Regions from separate parts of the Streptomyces sp. NBC_01092 genome, predicted to be linked through region 2. Evidence: riboswitches for the same ligand, from Rfam matches in the RefSeq annotation. Region 2 holds a riboswitch; each other region holds the start of a gene.
The links. Region 2 has a riboswitch for cobalamin ahead of OG254_RS40225 (energy-coupling factor ABC transporter permease). Riboswitches for the same ligand answer to the same signal wherever they lie in the genome.
Positions count from the first base shown of each region.

Region 1: linked by a shared signal. The riboswitch ahead of OG254_RS39775 (CbtB-domain containing protein) and the one ahead of OG254_RS40225 (energy-coupling factor ABC transporter permease) in region 2 are both predicted to bind cobalamin.
Region 3: linked by a shared signal. The riboswitch ahead of OG254_RS15050 (prenyltransferase/squalene oxidase repeat-containing protein) and the one ahead of OG254_RS40225 (energy-coupling factor ABC transporter permease) in region 2 are both predicted to bind cobalamin.

Region 1 is NZ_CP108659.1:8,796,020-8,801,508, forward strand. It holds gene scpA (methylmalonyl-CoA mutase) at 1-1,021, opposite strand, end outside; gene OG254_RS39770 (methylmalonyl-CoA mutase family protein) at 1,021-2,823, opposite strand; cobalamin riboswitch at 3,015-3,153, shown strand; gene OG254_RS39775 (CbtB-domain containing protein) at 3,190-3,411, shown strand; gene OG254_RS39780 (CbtA family protein) at 3,433-4,191, shown strand; gene OG254_RS39785 (hypothetical protein) at 4,337-4,666, shown strand; gene OG254_RS39790 (histidine phosphatase family protein) at 4,684-5,268, opposite strand; gene metE (5-methyltetrahydropteroyltriglutamate--homocysteine S-methyltransferase) at 5,362-5,489, opposite strand, start outside.
Region 2 is NZ_CP108659.1:8,896,319-8,901,807, forward strand. It holds gene OG254_RS40205 (APC family permease) at 1-450, opposite strand, end outside; gene OG254_RS40210 (energy-coupling factor ABC transporter ATP-binding protein) at 536-1,393, opposite strand; gene cbiQ (cobalt ECF transporter T component CbiQ) at 1,390-2,139, opposite strand; gene OG254_RS40220 (energy-coupling factor ABC transporter substrate-binding protein) at 2,146-2,514, opposite strand; gene OG254_RS40225 (energy-coupling factor ABC transporter permease) at 2,511-3,212, opposite strand; cobalamin riboswitch at 3,242-3,428, opposite strand; gene OG254_RS40230 (SigE family RNA polymerase sigma factor) at 4,550-5,056, shown strand; gene OG254_RS40235 (hypothetical protein) at 5,288-5,489, opposite strand, start outside.
Region 3 is NZ_CP108659.1:3,360,280-3,365,768, reverse strand. It holds gene OG254_RS15060 (energy-coupling factor transporter transmembrane component T) at 1-577, opposite strand, end outside; gene OG254_RS15055 (SCO2322 family protein) at 570-1,235, opposite strand; gene OG254_RS15050 (prenyltransferase/squalene oxidase repeat-containing protein) at 1,232-2,449, opposite strand; cobalamin riboswitch at 2,565-2,699, opposite strand; gene OG254_RS15045 (alpha/beta fold hydrolase) at 3,252-4,175, shown strand; gene fxsT (FxSxx-COOH system tetratricopeptide repeat protein) at 4,255-5,489, opposite strand, start outside.

The sequences.
Region 1 (5,489 bases), 100 kb from region 2:
CGTCCTGCGCGGTCAGCGACCAGCCCGAGGTCTGCGAATGGGTGCGCAGGGAAAGCGACTTGGAGTTCTTCGGGTCGAACTGCTTCACCAGCTTCGCCCACAGCAGGCGCGCCGCCCGCAGCTTGGCGACCTCCATGAAGAAGTTCATGCCGATCGCCCAGAAGAAGGAGAGGCGAGGCGCGAACGCGTCCACGTCCAGGCCGGCCTCACGGCCCGCGCGGATGTACTCGACCCCGTCCGCGAGCGTGTACGCCAGCTCCAGATCGGCCGTCGCACCGGCCTCCTGGATGTGGTAGCCGGAGATGGAGATCGAGTTGTAGCGGGGCATCCGCTGCGAGGTGAAGGCGAAGATGTCGGAGATGATCCGCATCGACGGCTTCGGCGGATAGATGTAGGTGTTGCGGACCATGAACTCCTTGAGGATGTCGTTCTGGATGGTCCCGGCCAACTTCTCGGGCGGTACGCCCTGTTCCTCCGCCGCCACGATGTACAGCGCCAGCACCGGCAGCACGGCGCCGTTCATCGTCATCGACACGGTCATCTTGTCCAGCGGAATGCCGTCGAAGAGCTGCCGCATGTCGTAGATCGAGTCGATGGCGACGCCCGCCATGCCGACGTCGCCCGTCACGCGCGGGTGGTCGCTGTCGTAACCCCGGTGCGTGGGCAGGTCGAAGGCGACCGACAGGCCCTTCTGGCCGGCCGCCAGGTTGCGCCGGTAGAACGCGTTGGACTCCTCGGCGGTGGAGAAGCCCGCGTACTGGCGGATCGTCCAGGGCTGGTTGACGTACATCGTCGGGTACGGGCCGCGCAGATACGGCGCCATGCCCGGGTAGGTGCCCAGGAAGTCCAGGCCCTCCAGGTCACGGCCGGTGTACAGCGGCTTGACCGCGATGCCCTCGGGGGTCTCCCACAGTGGCTCGTCCCCGCCCGTGGCCTGCTTGACGGCCGTACGCCACTCGTCGGCGCCGGCGGCGGCGGTCGGGGTCCCCAGCTCGATCCCGGAGAAGTCGGGGATTCCCATCAGGACACTCCCATGCGGTCGAGGGTGGCGGACAGCACGGCGACGGCGTCACAGCCCGCGAAGACGTAACTGTCGACATCGGTGTACTGCCCGGGGCGGCCCGCGAGGAACACGTGCGTGGCGCCCGCCGACCTGAACTCGGCGGCCACGGTCTGGGCCTGCTCCTCGTACACCGCGTCGCTGGAGCACAGGCACGCCTCGGTGGCGCCGCTCTCGGCGAAGGTGCCCTCGGTGACGGGCTCGATGCCGCCCGCCTGGAACAGGTTCGACGCGAAGGTGAGCCGCGCGGTGTGGGCGGCGGCCGGGCCGAGTGCGGCCAGGTAGATCCGCGGCCGGGACCCGGTGGCGGCGAGGTGGGCGTCGGAACGGGCACGCAGCGCCTCGTACGCCTCGTCACGGCGGACGCGCGGGAGGCCGCCGGACCGGACCTCGGGAGCGGGCTCGCGCTCCACCGGCTGCTCGGCGAGGTTCGGGAACTCGCTGACGCCGGTGATCGGTTCGCGCCGCTTGACGAGCTTGCCGGTGCGCGCCGCCCAGGTCTCGGCCAGGTCCTGGCCGAGCCGTCCGGAGCGCAGGGCCTCGGCCTGGCCGCCCGCACCCTCGATGCGCTGGAAGAACTCCCAGCCCGCCTCGGCGAGTTCGTCCGTGAGCCGCTCCACGTACCAGGAGCCGCCGGCCGGGTCGATCACCCGGGCCAGGTGCGACTCCTCGATGAGGATGGTCGAGGTGTTGCGGGCGATGCGCCGCGCGAAAGCGTCCGGCAGGCCGAGCGCATGGTCGAAGGGCAGCACGGTCACGGAGTCGGCGCCGCCGACGCCGGCGGCCAGCGTGGCCACCGTCGTGCGCAGCATGTTCACCCAGGGGTCGCGGCGCGACATCATCACCGGCGAGGTGACGGCGTGCTGCACCTGCGCGCTCGGCGCCCCGCACACCTCGCTCACCCGCGCCCACAGCCGGCGCGCGGCCCGCAGCTTGGCGATGGTCAGGAACTGGTCGGCGGTGGCCGCGTACCGGAACTCCAGCTGCGCACCGGCCTGTTCGACCGTCAGACCGGCCTCGGTCAGCTCCCGCAGATAGGCGACACCGGTCGCCAGCGAGCAGCCCAGTTCCTGCGCGGCCGAGCCACCGGCCTCGTGGTACGGCAGCGCGTCCACGGTCAGCGCCCGCAGCCCCGGGTACTCCTCGGCGCACAGCCGGGCCAGCGAGGCGACGGCGGCGAACTCCGAGGACTGTCCGGTACGGGCCTCATGGCCGAGCGGGTCCGCGCCGAGGTTGCCGCGCGCCGCCTCCTTGGCGACGCCCCGCTCCTCGTACAGCCGCAGCAGCTCACGCGCGGCGGGCTCCACCTCGGTGCCCGCGTCGAGGACGACAGGGGCCAGGTCGAGGTAGACGCCTTCCAGGGCGCGGCCGAGTTCCGAAACCGGGATGCCGCCCTCGCCGAGGACCAGCCACAGTGAGGTGACGCCGTTCTCCAGGTCCGCGAGCACCACGCTGTCCTTGAGCGCCGTGTGGCGCTGGCGCACATCCCAGCCGCCGGCCGTGTTGCCCTCGGCACGGCCGCCACGGACGAAGGGGGCGAACCCGGGCAAACCTGTGTCGGGTGCGGCATCGCGCGCGGTGTACAGAGGGCGGGTGCGCAACCCGTCCTCCAGGGCAGTGGACAGGGCTTCTTCCGCGGCCGGGCCCGAGACGTCCTTGCCCGCCTTGCGCAGCACACCTTCCACCAGGTGTTGCCACTGCTCATGGGTTGCGTCAGGGAACTCGGCGGCCAGCGAGAGCCCGTCGTCAGGCAGGACCGTCATGCTCGGATGCTAGGTCAGATCATCAAAGGAGCAGCAGAGGGCACGGCTGTGACCTTGCCCTCTCCCACATTGTGACCTGGGTCTCCGCATCGAATGAGGCGGTCGGGGAAAGGGCGTTCCGCGGCTTTCGTCGCAGGTAAAGGTTCGGTCAGAGGAGGGTCCCGCAGGCCCGCCTGCCATTGGTCATGTCCTGGTCGAGCAGTACGGTCGGTGCGATATCGACGACGGCGAAGCGGAAGCCGGTGGGAATCCGGCACGGTCGCGCCACTGTATGCCGCCCCTTGGGAAGGGTGGCGAGTCAGACCCGTGGCCGTCGTCATGTGCACCACCGAGATGGGACGCGAACTCCCTTAAGGAGGCCCTGCCATGGCGCAGCATGTCGCTCAGCCGACCGCCACCACCCCCGCTCTCCCCGCCAAACTGCCGATCGGCGCGATCGTCCCCTGGGCGGTCTTCTTCGGCATCCTGATGCTGGTCCTGCTGTACTTCGTCGGCGCCGAACAGGGCGCCACCTCCGTCGTCTCCGGCGAGGACGTCCACGAGTGGGTGCACGACGCCCGCCACCTCCTCGGCTTCCCCTGCCACTGACCAGAGGGACGCCGCACACTCATGAACTCCGCAACGGTAAGAAACCTGCTCGTACGGGGCATGCTCGCCGGCCTCGGCGCCGGTGTACTCGCCCTCGTCGTGGCCTACTTCCTCGGTGAGCCGAGCGTCGACAAGGCGATCGGCTTCGAGGAGGCCCACGCCTCCGGGCACGAGCACGAGGTCGAACTCGTCTCCCGCAGCCTTCAGTCCACCGCGGGCCTCGCCACCGGTGTGCTGATCTACGGGGTCGCCTTCGGCGGCATCGCCGCCCTCGCCTACTGCTTCGCCCTCGGCCGCGTCGGCCGCTTCAGCCCGCGGGCCACCGCGCTGCTGCTGTCCGGGTGCGCACTGCTCGCCGTCTACGTCGTGCCGTTCCTGAAGTATCCGGCCAACCCGCCCGCCGTCGGCGACCCCGACACCATCGGCAAACGGACCACCCTGTACTTCCTGATGATGGTGCTCAGCGTCCTCCTCGCGGTGGCCGCGACCCTCCTCGGCAAGCGCCTCGCCCCGAGGCTGGGCACCTGGTACGCCACCGTCGCCGCGGTGGCCGCGTTCGCCGTGGTGATCGGCCTGGCGTACGCGTTCCTGCCGGTCGTCAACGAGGTTCCCGCGGACTTCCCGGCCGCCGTGCTGTGGAGGTTCCGGATCTCCGCGCTGGCCATGCAGGCCACGCTCTGGGCAGGCTTCGGGCTGCTCTTCGGCGAGCTGGCCGAGCGACTGCTGAATCCCAGACCGGCCGCCGCGGCTTCGGCCCCGGCGGTGGCTGCCCCCAGCTGACCGGAATGCGATCACGTGAGAGGGCCCGCGGAACCATCCGGGGGCCCTCTCACGTTCTGCGGACACCGAGTCGACGGGACGGGACATGGCTCGGACGACCGGCCGATTACCCGACGACCACGCGGGCGAGGAGCGGAGGAGCCGAGTGGCCAGACACCCACAGCCGCGCCGCATCACCCTCGGCGGCCACGAGGCGGTGGCGCTGACCGTGGAGGAGTACGAGCAACTGATGGCCAGCCGACGGCAGATCGGCGGCCAGAGCGCCCGGGTGCGCGTACTGGGCCAGCAGGTCAAGCGCACCGAGCAGCTGCTGCAGGACCTGGAGACGCTGGTCGCGGCGCCGCCCGCCCGCTGCCGGGAGCAGGCGGGCACGGCGTGCGCCGGCGATGCGGTGACGCGGACGGACACCGACACGGGCTGTCTGCGCTGCGCCATCGCGGCATTGCTGCGTCGCCACCGCGACACGGCATCCTGAACCCCGGACGCTCGTCTCTAACCGGTGTGCGGCGCGGCAAGGGCCCGCCCCAGCCGCAGGTTCCAGCGCCCGGTCCGTCCACTGAGCTCCGTCGCCGTCAGCGGGGCGACGTCAAGACGCCAGAAGGCCGCCGCGGGCATGCCGAGCGCATGAACGACGGCGGCGCGAACGACCTCCGGCTCGACCACGGCGAGCGTACGGCCGTCCAGGTCCTGCGCGGCCGTCAGCCACTGGGCGACCCGGTCGCAGAAGTCCCGTACCGACTCGCCCCCGTGCGGCGCGCACCCCGGGTCCGTGAGCCAGCGGCTCACCGACTCCGGCTCGACGGCGCTCACCTCGTCGAGCGTGCGGCCCCGCCAGCGGCTCATCTCCAGCCCCGTCAGCTCCCCCGCCGCAGATCCGTGCAGAGCGAGCGCCTCGGCCGTCTCCCGGCAGCGCAGGCTCGGCGAAGTGAACACATCGGCGGCCGAGGGCAGGGTCCCGGCGGCCGCGCGGGCCTGTGCCGTGCCGCTGTCGTCGAGCGGGGTCCGGCCGTCGTCGAAGCGGGCCTGGCGCAGGCTCGCGTTCATCGCGGGTGAGATGAAGGTGACGCGGCTGGTCACGCGCTCGCTCCTCCTGCCGGGTCATGACGTGCTCCTCGCTGCCCTGGGGCCCTCACCACGTGAGCGGTGAGGGCCCTTGGCCGGTCGGCCGGGTCAGGACACGGACAGCTCGCTCCGTACCGTACGGGCCGCTGCCACCAGGTTCTCCAGCGAGGCCCGGGTCTCCGGCCAGCCACGGGTCTTCAGACCGCAGTCGGGGTTGACCCACAGCCGTTCGGCGG
Region 2 (5,489 bases):
CATCACGATGATGAGCAGCACCGTGAGCAGCTGGCGCACGAACTCGTTGTCGACCCAGCTGTCGAGCCCGAAGGCCAGCAGCGCGAACGTGACCGCGACGTCCGCGAGCGAGCCGATCACCAGGACGCCGGTCATCGTGATGGCCCAGCCGCCGAGCCAGCCGGCCCACGGGCCCATCGCCCGGGTGACCCACGAGAAGGTCGTCCCGCAGTCCTGGTCGACCTTGTTGAGGTAGTAGAACGCCGAGGCGATCAGCAGCATCGGCACGAACGACGCGACCATGACGCCCGGGGCGTAGACGCCCACGAGAGCCACGACCGGGCCGATGGCCGCGGCCAGCGAGTACGCGGGCGAGGTGGCGTTGAGACCGATGACGAGTGCGTCGACGAACCCGATCGCATTGGCCTTCAGCCCGTCGGGCGGGCGGGTTTCCATGGTGCCTTCGGCCATGCTGCCTCACTTCGGTCGCGCGTGACCTCATGAAACAGGCAGCCGTGGGGCCCGCCGGGCCTTTGGCGGGCGGTCGCGGGATGTATCACCCGTGTGCCGATCCCTGCCCCACGTCAGCCATCGCGGCCAGCTCGGCGGCGTCGCGCGGCCCGGGTGCCGTGTCGTCCAGCAGCCCCTGCGCGCGCAGCAGCCGGGTCGCCGCCACACCCCAGGGCAGCCGCAGACCGGCCTGCCGGAGCAGCTCGGTGCGGGCCAGCATCTCGGGTGCCGGGCCGGTCCGTACGCCGGACGGGGTCAGCAGCGCCGCGTCGTCGGCCCAGCGCAGGGCGAGGTCGACGTCGTGGGTGGCCATGACGACCGTCGTGCCGCTCGCGCGGAGCCCGTCGAGGGTGGCGAGCAGACGTTCCTGGCCGTCCGGGTCGAGCCCGGCCGTCGGCTCGTCGAGGATCAGCACACGGGGCCGCATCGCGACCGCGCCGGCGATGGCGGTGCGCTTGCGCTGCCCGTACGACAGCAGGTGCGTGGGGCGGTCGGCCAGCGCGGTGATGTCCAGGGCGGCGAGCGCCTCGTCGACCCGCGCCCGCACCTCGGGGTCGGGCAGGCCGAGGTTCAGCGGGCCGAAGGAGACGTCCTGGGCGACGGACGCGGCGAACAGCTGGTCGTCGGGGTCCTGCACCACCAACTGGACCGTCGTCCGCAGCCGGGTCAGCCCCTTGCGGTCGTACGTGACCGGTGCGCCGTCCACCGTCAACCGGCCGTCGTGCGGCTTGAGTCCGCCGCTGAGCAGCCGCATCAGCGTGGTCTTGCCGCTGCCGTTACGGCCCAGCAGCGCGAGCGCGCGCCCCTCGCGCACGTCGAAGTCGAGGCCGCTGAGCACGACGGGGCCGTCCTCGTAGGCGTAGGACGCGCCGCGCAGGGCGACGAGAGCAGTGGGCTCGCTCATGGCAGGGCCCTTTCCAGTACGAGGGTGAGAGAGGCCAGCGTGACGAGGAGCGCGCAACTCGCGGCCGTGAAGCGGGTGGAGACCTTCGCCTCGGGCACCAGGACGCGCAGGGTGCCGTCGTAGCCGCGCCCGGCGAGCCCGGCCTGGAGCCGGGTGGCCCGGTCGAAGGACCGCACGAACGCGGTGGCGCCGAGCCCGGCCAGCGAACGCCACTCCGCGGCCCGGCTGGTGTGCCCGAGCCGTGCGGCCTGCGCGTCCCGGATCCGGCGCACCGAGTCGAGCAGCAGAAAGCTCATCCGGTACGTCACCAGCGCGACGTCCACGACGGGCGCGGGCACCCCGGCCTTCACCAGGCGGGGCAGCAGGTCCGACATCGGTGTGGTGAACGCGAACAGCAGCACCCCGAGGGAGGCGGCCGACGTACGCAGCAGCAGCTCACCGGCTCGCAGCGGACCGTCGTCGGCGAGGGACACGAAGCCCTGAGGCCCGCCGACCTGGACGAGCAGCGTGGCCGCACCTGTCACACAGAAGCCGAGCGGCACACGATAGGCACGCCACAGCCGCCGCCCCGGCACACCGGCCGGCCCCAGCAGCACCGCGAGGGCGGTGACCAGGACCAGCGCGGCACCCGGCCAGGGCGGCAGGGAGATCGCGAGCAGGGTGAGGCCGAGCCCGAGCACGGCCTTGTCCACGGGATGACGGCGGCGCCAGCGACTGCTGTGCGCCGCCGCGTCGATCGGCAGCACGCGGGCTCAGTCCTGTTCGGCGGGGGACTTCCCAGCGCCGGCGCTCGGCACCTTGTCCGCCTCCCGCTCCAGCGCCCGCTGCTCACCTTGCTTGCGTCCCCGGCGCAGGCCGAAGTAGTAGGCGAGGACACCTGCGCCGAGGGCCGCCTGGAGGGAGAAGAGCGCCGACTCGATCTCGCCGGACGGCGGCTCGTACAGCGGCGAGAACCACGGCTCGTAGTCCGGCTCGATCTCGGTGATCGCCGTCTCCGCCTCGCCGTCCGCGCCCGTGAACGGCTCCTCCTTGTGGTCACCGAGGCCGAGGGCCAGCGGCAGCACGGCGAGCGCGGCCACGACGGCCAGCAGCAGGATGTTGATCTTCGTGTTCTTGTTCATCGGGCCACCGCTTCGGTCTCGCTCGCGGACTGCTTCTTCGTGAGGAGCACGCCCAGCCGGGTCAGTTCGCCCTTGCTGGACTGCACCAGCAGCCGCATCACGAGCACCGTCAGCAGGCCCTCGCTCACCGCGAGCGGGATCTGGGTGACGGCGAAGATGGAACCGAACTTGCCGAGTGCGCCCAGGAATCCGCTGCCCGGGTCGGGGAAGGCGAGCGCCAGCTGGACGCTGGTCACGCAGTAGGTGGACAGGTCGGCGACGAACGCCCCGAAGAACACGGCGACCATCAGCGGCACGTCGTAGCGCCGCAGCAGCTTGTAGATCGCGTATCCGGCCCAGGGCCCGACGATCGCCATCGAGAAGACGTTCGCGCCGAGCGTGGTCAGGCCGCCGTGCGCGAGCAGCAGCGCCTGGAAGAGCAGCGTGATCGTGCCCAGGACCGCCATGATCGGCGGCCGGAACAGGATGGCGCCCAGGCCCGTGCCGGTGGGATGGGAGCAGCTGCCGGTCACCGAGGGCAGCTTCAGCGCGGACAGGACGAACGTGAAGGCCCCGGAGGCGCCGAGGAGCAGCGTGCTCTCGGGATTCTCCCTGACCTCACGGGTGAGTGACCGGACTCCGTGGACGACGAATGGCGCGGACGCGACGCCCCAGGCGACGGCGTGCGCCGGCGGGAGGAAACCCTCGGCTATGTGCATGGCTCAGCAGACCCTCTCCAGCACCTCGTGGATGGTTGACGCGCCTTGGCCGGTCTCCTGGCTGACGGGTGACACCGCCCGTGCTCCGCCTTCCCGGGTTCCTAAGAACCCAGTGGCTGCCCGTGAGGGCTGGAGCCGGACTTCCCGATTCACAGTGGCGAGGGCCGCACCGGCATCACACCGGATTTCCCGTTCACCAAGGCGTGGTGACAGTAGTGCCCGCACACGGTGGCTGACAAGCACGCCCAGGGGGCGTGAAAGCGGCGTTCGTCCGCTTCGTGGCGGGTTCACGCGCGGGCGCGTAACGTGACGGAGCATGAAGATCCTCATCTCCTGGGATCGTCGCCGTGACCTTGGGTGCCCGGCGGAGAACGGCAGTTCGTCGGACCACTGATGACCGTTCAAACCCACTGTCGCCCATGGCGGCAGATGTCAGAACTGATGTCGGTACCCTGGCACCGTCACTTTTGGTAGTTAGCAGCTTGGGCCGCCGCAGCGCACTTGCGTCTTGCTCTGTGCGTGCAGAGACTCCCTCCGGTCGTGGCCGGAGGGAGTCCGCCTTGTATTGATCCCGAAACGGATTGGGTTCGATTCGAAGTGGTAGCGCACGTGCGGTCCGCCGAAGTTGCCGCGCACGACATGCGGTTGGGGCTGGCGTTGGTGGAAGAAGCGGCTGGTCTCCCTAGCGAGTTGGGCCTGGTCACGGATCCGGGCTGGACTTGAGATCGGCGTTGATCAGTTCGTCCGGATTGAGCTTGGACGCATGCGAGGGCAGGAGGTACTACAGCTCGATCCGGTCGGCGTGCTCCGCCAGCGAGGTGCGGACCTTCTTCGAGAGATCACCTGCGTGTCGAAGGTCCTTGTGACGACCGTGAATTGGCGGATGTATTACTTCAGCCCCTTTTCGGTGGACGTCGCGATGGGCCCAGTGCTTAGAAGGCGCCTGCTCAGGGGCGGCGTGCGGGGCCTCTGAACTGCATTGATAAGTGCAGCTGTCAGATAAAACTCTGGCATCGCTCCGACAGCTCATTGATTCTGACCGTGCCCACGATCTGTCCAAGTTGGCGCTCTCAGCTTGGGAAGCGACGGTGCTTGCCAAGCTGAGCGGCTGACGAGTTGGTAGGAGGGGTTCCTGCAACGCGGGCCTGCTCGGACACCGTCGAGGCGGTAGTGCGGGCCCAACTTCGGGGAGAGGGCCGCGACAGGTGGCGGGTCTCCGGGTGCGCGGTGAATGCGTGTGAGCCAGTCCACATGGCGGGGGTGCATAGCCGGGTCGGAGCCAGTGTCTTTAGTGAGGGTGTAGGGGGCGGGGCGTGTCGAGGTGAGGGACGACGCTGATGGGGCAGTTGCGGGCCGATGGGTTCGACCGGTTCGTGGCGGCTCGGGGGTCGTCGTTGCTTCATCTGGCGCGGCTGCTCACCGGTGGAGACCGGCACCGGGCCGAGGATCTGCTGCAGGAAGCGCTGGTCAAGCTGTGGTTCGCCTGGCCGAAGGTGGCCGAGCAGGCGCCGGAGGCATACGTGCGCAGGATCCTGGCCCGTGCGGCGGCTCGCTCGGCACGGCGTCGCTGGTGGAGTGAGCACCCCGTGGACCGACTGCCCGACTCGCCCGAGGTGGGAGACGAGACCGCCGCCGTGGACGAGCGGACCCGGTTGGAGGCAGCGCTGGCGCTGCTGCCGGCGCGGCAGCGGGCTGCGGTGGTGCTGCGCTATTACCAGGACCTGTCCGAGCGGCACGTCGCGGAAGCGCTGGGGTGTCCGATCGGTACCGCCCGCTCGCTCACGGCACGCGGCGTTGCACGGCTGCGACAGCTTCTGGGCGAGGCCGTTGAGCCGGTGGAGTGAAGGAGGAGTCATGGATCACTTCGAGCAGGAGCTGGCGCGGATGATGCGTGACAGCCAGGAGGGCACGGCCTTTGAAGACCGGCACCGACACCGAATGGAAGCCGGCGTTCGCGCCCGTCGGCGGGCTCGGACGGCATGGATGACCACCGGATCCGTGCTGACCATCGCCGGACTCGGAGTCGGACTGATGGTCCTGCCGAGCTCCTTCGCTCAGGACGGGCCCACTGGTCCTCAGCGCCGCACCGTCACTTCTGCCGAGCCGGTGCCGACGCAGCCGACGACCCGCCCCGTCTCCAGTGCCACGGAGGCGCCGATGCCGACCTGCACGCCAATCACCGGGCCGGTGCCGACCCCGGCCTGTGGCTCAACTACCCGGCCGGCGCCGATGCCGACCCGCCCCTCACCCACCGAGCCGATGCCCCTGCCGGCCCGC
Region 3 (5,489 bases), 5.5 Mb from region 2:
GCAGGGACTTGAGCAGGCGGGTGGGGTTGGCGAGGGAGTTCGCCGCGCCCACGCAGATGAGGAGCGTCGCGAGGCGCAGGCCGTCGTAGAAGGCGATGAGGACGGTCTCGACGGTGACCTTGCCGCCCAGCCGGATCCCCTGCGCCCAGTCGGGGAGGGGGATCTCGGGGAGCGTGACGATCACGTGGGTGCCGGGGAGCGGGGAGCCGAGGAGCACGGCGAAGACGAGCCGGATGAAGAGGACGGCCAGGGCCAGCTTGAAGAAGACGGAGTAGGAGCGGGCCCAGGGGGCGTTCGGGCGGCAGGCCGCCACGACGTACGCGGAGGTCGCGATGAGGAGGGCGAGGAGGAGCGGGTTGGTGGTGCGGGTGGCGGCGGTACCGAGGGCGAGGGCCCAGAGCCACCAGGCGCCGGGGTGCAGGGGAGGGGCGGCAGCGTCCCGAAGGGGCGCGGGGCCGTGACATGTGCGGCTCCGCCGCGCGGGCGCGACCAGCCACGATGGCGCCGCGGACGACCAACCTCCCGTCCCCGTCCCGAGGCGGCGCACATCGTCAGAGCCGGCGGCGCGCTCAGGCATCCCCGCGCCGCCGTGCCTGCCAGACCGCCGCAGCCCCGAGCACCACCACCACGGCGACGCCCGCGACCAGGCCCAGCGAGAGCCCGCCGTCCGAGTCGTCCTCGGCCGCGGTGGCGGTCCGTCCGGCCGCAGTCGGTTTCCCGGTCTCCCCGCCGCCGCCCGACACCTGATCGCCGCAGCCCTTCTGCGGATACCCGGTGATCGCGCACAACAGGGCGTTGCTGTCGTAGCGCAGGGGCTTGGCGACGGCCGCGAGGGCCTCGGCCGTGGTCGCGTCGGGAGCCACCCGGGCACAGGCCGTACGGCGGGCAGGGGGCGTCTCGCCGGACGGGGCGTCGGCCGCCGTACCGAAGTCGATGACCAGGGCGACCCGCTTCCTGCCGTCCTCGGCGGGCGTCCTGGCGCAGATCACCGCGAACTCGGCCGCGCCCCTGGGCTGCGTCGCGTCCTTCGAGTCCTCGCTCACCGCGAACCGGAAGCCCTGGACGTCACCGTCGGAGGGGCGGGCGAGGGAGGGGCCCTGGGTGGCGTAGATCCAGGTGTCGCCCTGCCGCTCCCAGAAGGACCAGTAGCGGTAGCCGGCCGCCTGAGCGGCCTGGGCCGCGCCGGTCAGCAGGACCAGCGCGGCCAGGAGCGGGGCGAGCACGCGGCGGATCACGCCTGGGGGCCCTTCTTGCGGCCGCTCAGCAGGAAGCCGATGCCGACGCCGACGACGAGGAAGATGCCGACGTACCACCAGACACCGAAGGGACTGTCGTCCTTGGTCTTCTCCTCGTTTGTGGCCTTTGCCGCGGCCTGCGGTGCGGGGCCGGTGGCGTTGAGCTGCTTGACCAGGTCGGCGCCGCCGAAGTCGCGGGGGTCGGTGCCGGTGGCGTGGGCGGCGAGGATCAGCTGGGCGTAGGCGGCCGGGCCGCTCTGCTTCGCCCACTTCGCGGAGTTCTGCTCCAGCCAGCGCAGCGGCTTCTCGGCGGCGTCGGCACCGGAGAGGGCGGCCAGTGCGACGACCGCGTCGGCGGTGTTGCCGTAGTCGGGCTGGTCCTCGGCGCCGGGGAGGGCGGAAGTGAGGTGGCCGTCCTTGGCGAGGGCGTCGGTGAGGTAGGCGGCGCCGTTGACGGCGGCCTGAAGCGAGGACGGGTAGCCGCCGTCGGTGCAGTCCGCAGTGGGCGTCTCCTTGCCGGGGCTCACGACGAGGCCCTTGCCGAGCGAGCCGAGGACACCGGCCGCGGTGGCGTCGGCGTTGGCGAGCAGCTTGCCCTTCTTGTCGGGCTGGAAGGCGAAGGCGCCGCCGTCGTCGTCCTTGCACGACAGGGCGAGCTGCTTGAGTGCGTCGTACGCCGACTGCCCGTCCTTGCGGACATACGCAGGCTTCTCACCGGCGGCGGCGAGTCCACCGATCACCACGGACGTGGAGTTGGTGTCGCTGGCCCCGCCCGGCATGTACCCCCAGCCGCCGTCCTTGTTCTGGACGGACTTCAGCCAGGTCACGGCCTTGGAGGTGGCGGCGTCGTGCCCGCCGAGGGCGACGAGCGCCTGGACGGCGGCGGCCGTGTTGTTGGTGTCGACGAGGGTCTTGGCATCGCAGTCGGCGGAGGCGTCGGCACGGTAGGGCGCGAAGGCCCCGTTCGCGCACTGCTGCCCAAGCAGCCAGTCCACGGCCTTCGGGGCCGGCTTCACCCCGACGGTGTCCTGAGCGAGCATCGCGAGGGACTGCCGCCAGACACCGTCGTAGGTGGGGTCGGTGGTGCCGTACAGCTCGGCGGGGTACGCCGGCTTCGGCGAGGCGGAGGGGGAGGAGTCGGCGGCTATGGCCGGCGCGGCCGCGCCGATCACGACGGCGGCGGCCAGGACCGCGGCGCTGTGACGGACGTTCATGATCGGCGGGTGCCCTTCCCTAGGGGGACCGGGCAGCACAGGGGAGACCCCCGGCGGCTCGGCTCCGTATACCTCGACGGTGCCGCACTCCGGCGGACTGCCGGGGCACGTGAGCCGGTCACTTCCCGTACGCGGCGATCCGGCTCACCGGCCTTCGACGACGACCGGTTCACGGTTGCGGGTCAGCGCCGGATTTGCACCGGCTTTCCCACGTACGGGTGTGATGACGACGGCGACACTCTACCCGGGGGTAGGCGGGGGCCGAGAGGGGGCGGTGGGCGGCGGAGGCGGGCCGGTGGTGAGCGAGGTCGAGGGTGGCCGGTTCGGCTGGATTTCGCCCATGGATGTTGCAGGGGGTTGCCGAGCTTCGTGATGGGCGTGTGCATGATCCCGGCCGGGATGTCGGCCCTTCCTTGCGGACGGATCGGTATCGGCCGACGTCAGGATGCGAGCCGTGTCGGGGGACCCCATCATGTGGGTACTGCCCTCGGTCTGCATGATCGCCGCCGTGCGGCGGTGTGATCACTGAAGTGTCAAACCAAACATGTATTTTGCGCCGAATGGCTATCGGTGTGGCTGGAATGACCTGCCGGAGGGTGGGAATCCTCTACCGTTTGGTCGGTGCGAGCGGCCCTTCGGGACGCGCAACCGTCACCCCATGACATTGCGTCTTTCGAAAAACCCTTGGTCCGTCGCGAATGACGGCTGGTTTGTGTGTCGACTGGCGCTCTGACGGGCGGGATGCTGATTCTCTGGGTCCTGCTCCGGGCGGCCGCGGCGCTGGCGACGGGAGGCACACCTGGTGTTGGGAAGTGTCAAGAGCGGCGACGGCAAGAGGCTGCTCTTCTTCGAGACGTCGGGGGACCCGAAGGGCCACCCGGTGTTCTTGCTGCATGGCACTCCGGGCAGCAGGGTCGGGCCGCGTCCACGGACCAGCGTTCTCTACAAGCTGGGCATCCGGCTCATCTCCTATGACCGGCCGGGGTACGGGGAGTCGCAGCGGTTAAAAGGCCGCGCTGTGTGTCACGCCGCCGCGGACGTGGAGGCCATCGCCGACCAGCTGAATCTCGGGCCGTTTTCCGTGCTCGGCCGTTCCGGCGGCGGACCGCACGCGTTGGCGTGTGCGGCGCTGCTTCCGGACAGGGTCGCCAGTGCTGCCGTGCTGGTCAGCATCGCTCCTCCCGATGCAGATGGGCTCGACTGGTTCGAGGGGATGGCCCCGTCCAACGTCATCGCCTACAAGGCCGCCAGGGCGGCTCTCCGCGATGGTTCCGAGGAGTGCCTGGAAAGGCTCAAGGCCAACCTTGCCAGCAATGCAGATGCCATTCGTGACAAGCCGGAATCACTACTGGGGCTACTGACTCCGGAGATGCCCACGGCAGACAAGGCTGTGGTGGGACACGGTGGGATCCGAGGCCTGCTCCTCGCCAACTACGAGACCAGTGTGGTGCGTTCCTCGTTCGGGTGGCTCGATGACGTGCTGTCCTTCCGGCGGGACTGGGGCTTCGAGCCAGGCAAGATCGTCGAAGTCCCGCTGCTGCTGTGGCACGGTGAGCACGACACCTTCTCGCCCGTCGGTCACTTCCGATGGCTAGCCGAACGCATTCCCTCAGCGACTGCCGTGCTGAAGCCGGGGGCGGCTCACTTCGCCGCGCTGCCGGCCGTACCGGAAATACTCGCTTGGCTGCGTGACCGTGCTCGCGAGCGGTTCGGGGCCGCCGTGTAGCGGGTTTCGGCAGCCCCTCCGTGTCCGCGAAAGTGGTTCGCTGCGATGTGCTCGCCGACGTCGGCGAGCACATCGCAGATCAGATCGGGTGCGGGTCGAACTCCCAGCCCGACCGACTCCACTCGCGCAGGGCCAGAGCGCGGGGATGATCGGCCCCGAGCCGCGCAGTGATCGCGCCCAGCACCTCCTCGCGCAGCCGTTCGGCCGCCTCGCTCTCTCCCAACTCGTTCAATACCACCGCGAGGTTGGCCGCGCAGACCAGTGGGGCGGGGTGCTGGTCGTCGTTGAGGACATCGCGAAGCCGGTCCAGTACCTCCTCGTAGGTAGCGCGGGCCCGTCCGCGCTGCCCCAGTGCGGCCTGGGCATTGGCCAGGTTCACCCGGCACATCAGGGTGAACGGGTGGTCGTCGTCGAAGATCGCCGCGAAGACCCTTGCGGCTTGCTCGGCGTGTGCCAGGGAGGAAGCCGCCTCGTTGGCCGTGTAGAGCAGCACGGCCAGGTTCGCGTAGCAGGCTGCTGTGTAGGGGTGTTGGTCTTGGAAGAACCGACGGCAGTCGTCCAGGACCCGGCGGGCCAGCTCAAGGGCCTCTTCGGTACGACCCTGCGCGCCCAGGATCCCGGCCAGGCCCAGGTGGAGCAGCAACCTGTTGGGCGAGGCCGACCCTTCCTCGGAGGGCAGGTTGGACAGCACTGTGCGTGTCAGGACCTCCGCCTCCTGAGCCCGGCCCATCTGGTGCAGGGCACCCGACAGCGCTTTGCCTGCGTTGATGGTGGTGGGAGCGGACGCGCCGAACTGCTGATGGGAGAGGCATTGGTCGTAGGTGCGCCGCAACGGAAGCTCGGATCCGGCGTAGTCGCCGCAGTCGAGCAGATCGCGGGCGTAACTGATGGTTGATGCCCGGGTGTAGGCATGCTCCGGGCCGAGGATCTTGTTTCGAGTCTCCATTGTCTTGCGGTCCAGCCGCAGAGCATCCGTGTACTGCCCCAACACTCGTAGACACACCGCGTAATTGTTGGCCGCCATGAGGCTGCGCGGATGGTCTTCGCCGAACAACTCCAGGAACTGCTCGTGGTTGAGCCGGTCGCGGTCCAGTGCCTCGCTGTAGCGGCCCAGACCGCGCAGGTCGGCAGCCACACCGCCGGACGTCATGAGGATGTGAAGGTCGTGCGGGCTGTCCAGGGCCGCTTCCTGGCGGTGCAGTACGTCCGTGTCCAGCTCCAGGGCCTCTTGGTATCTGCCCTGGGCACGAAGGATGTTGGCGATCTGGAAGCCCATGTGGAGCACCCAGCGCTCGTCGGGCCCGCTGTGTTCGC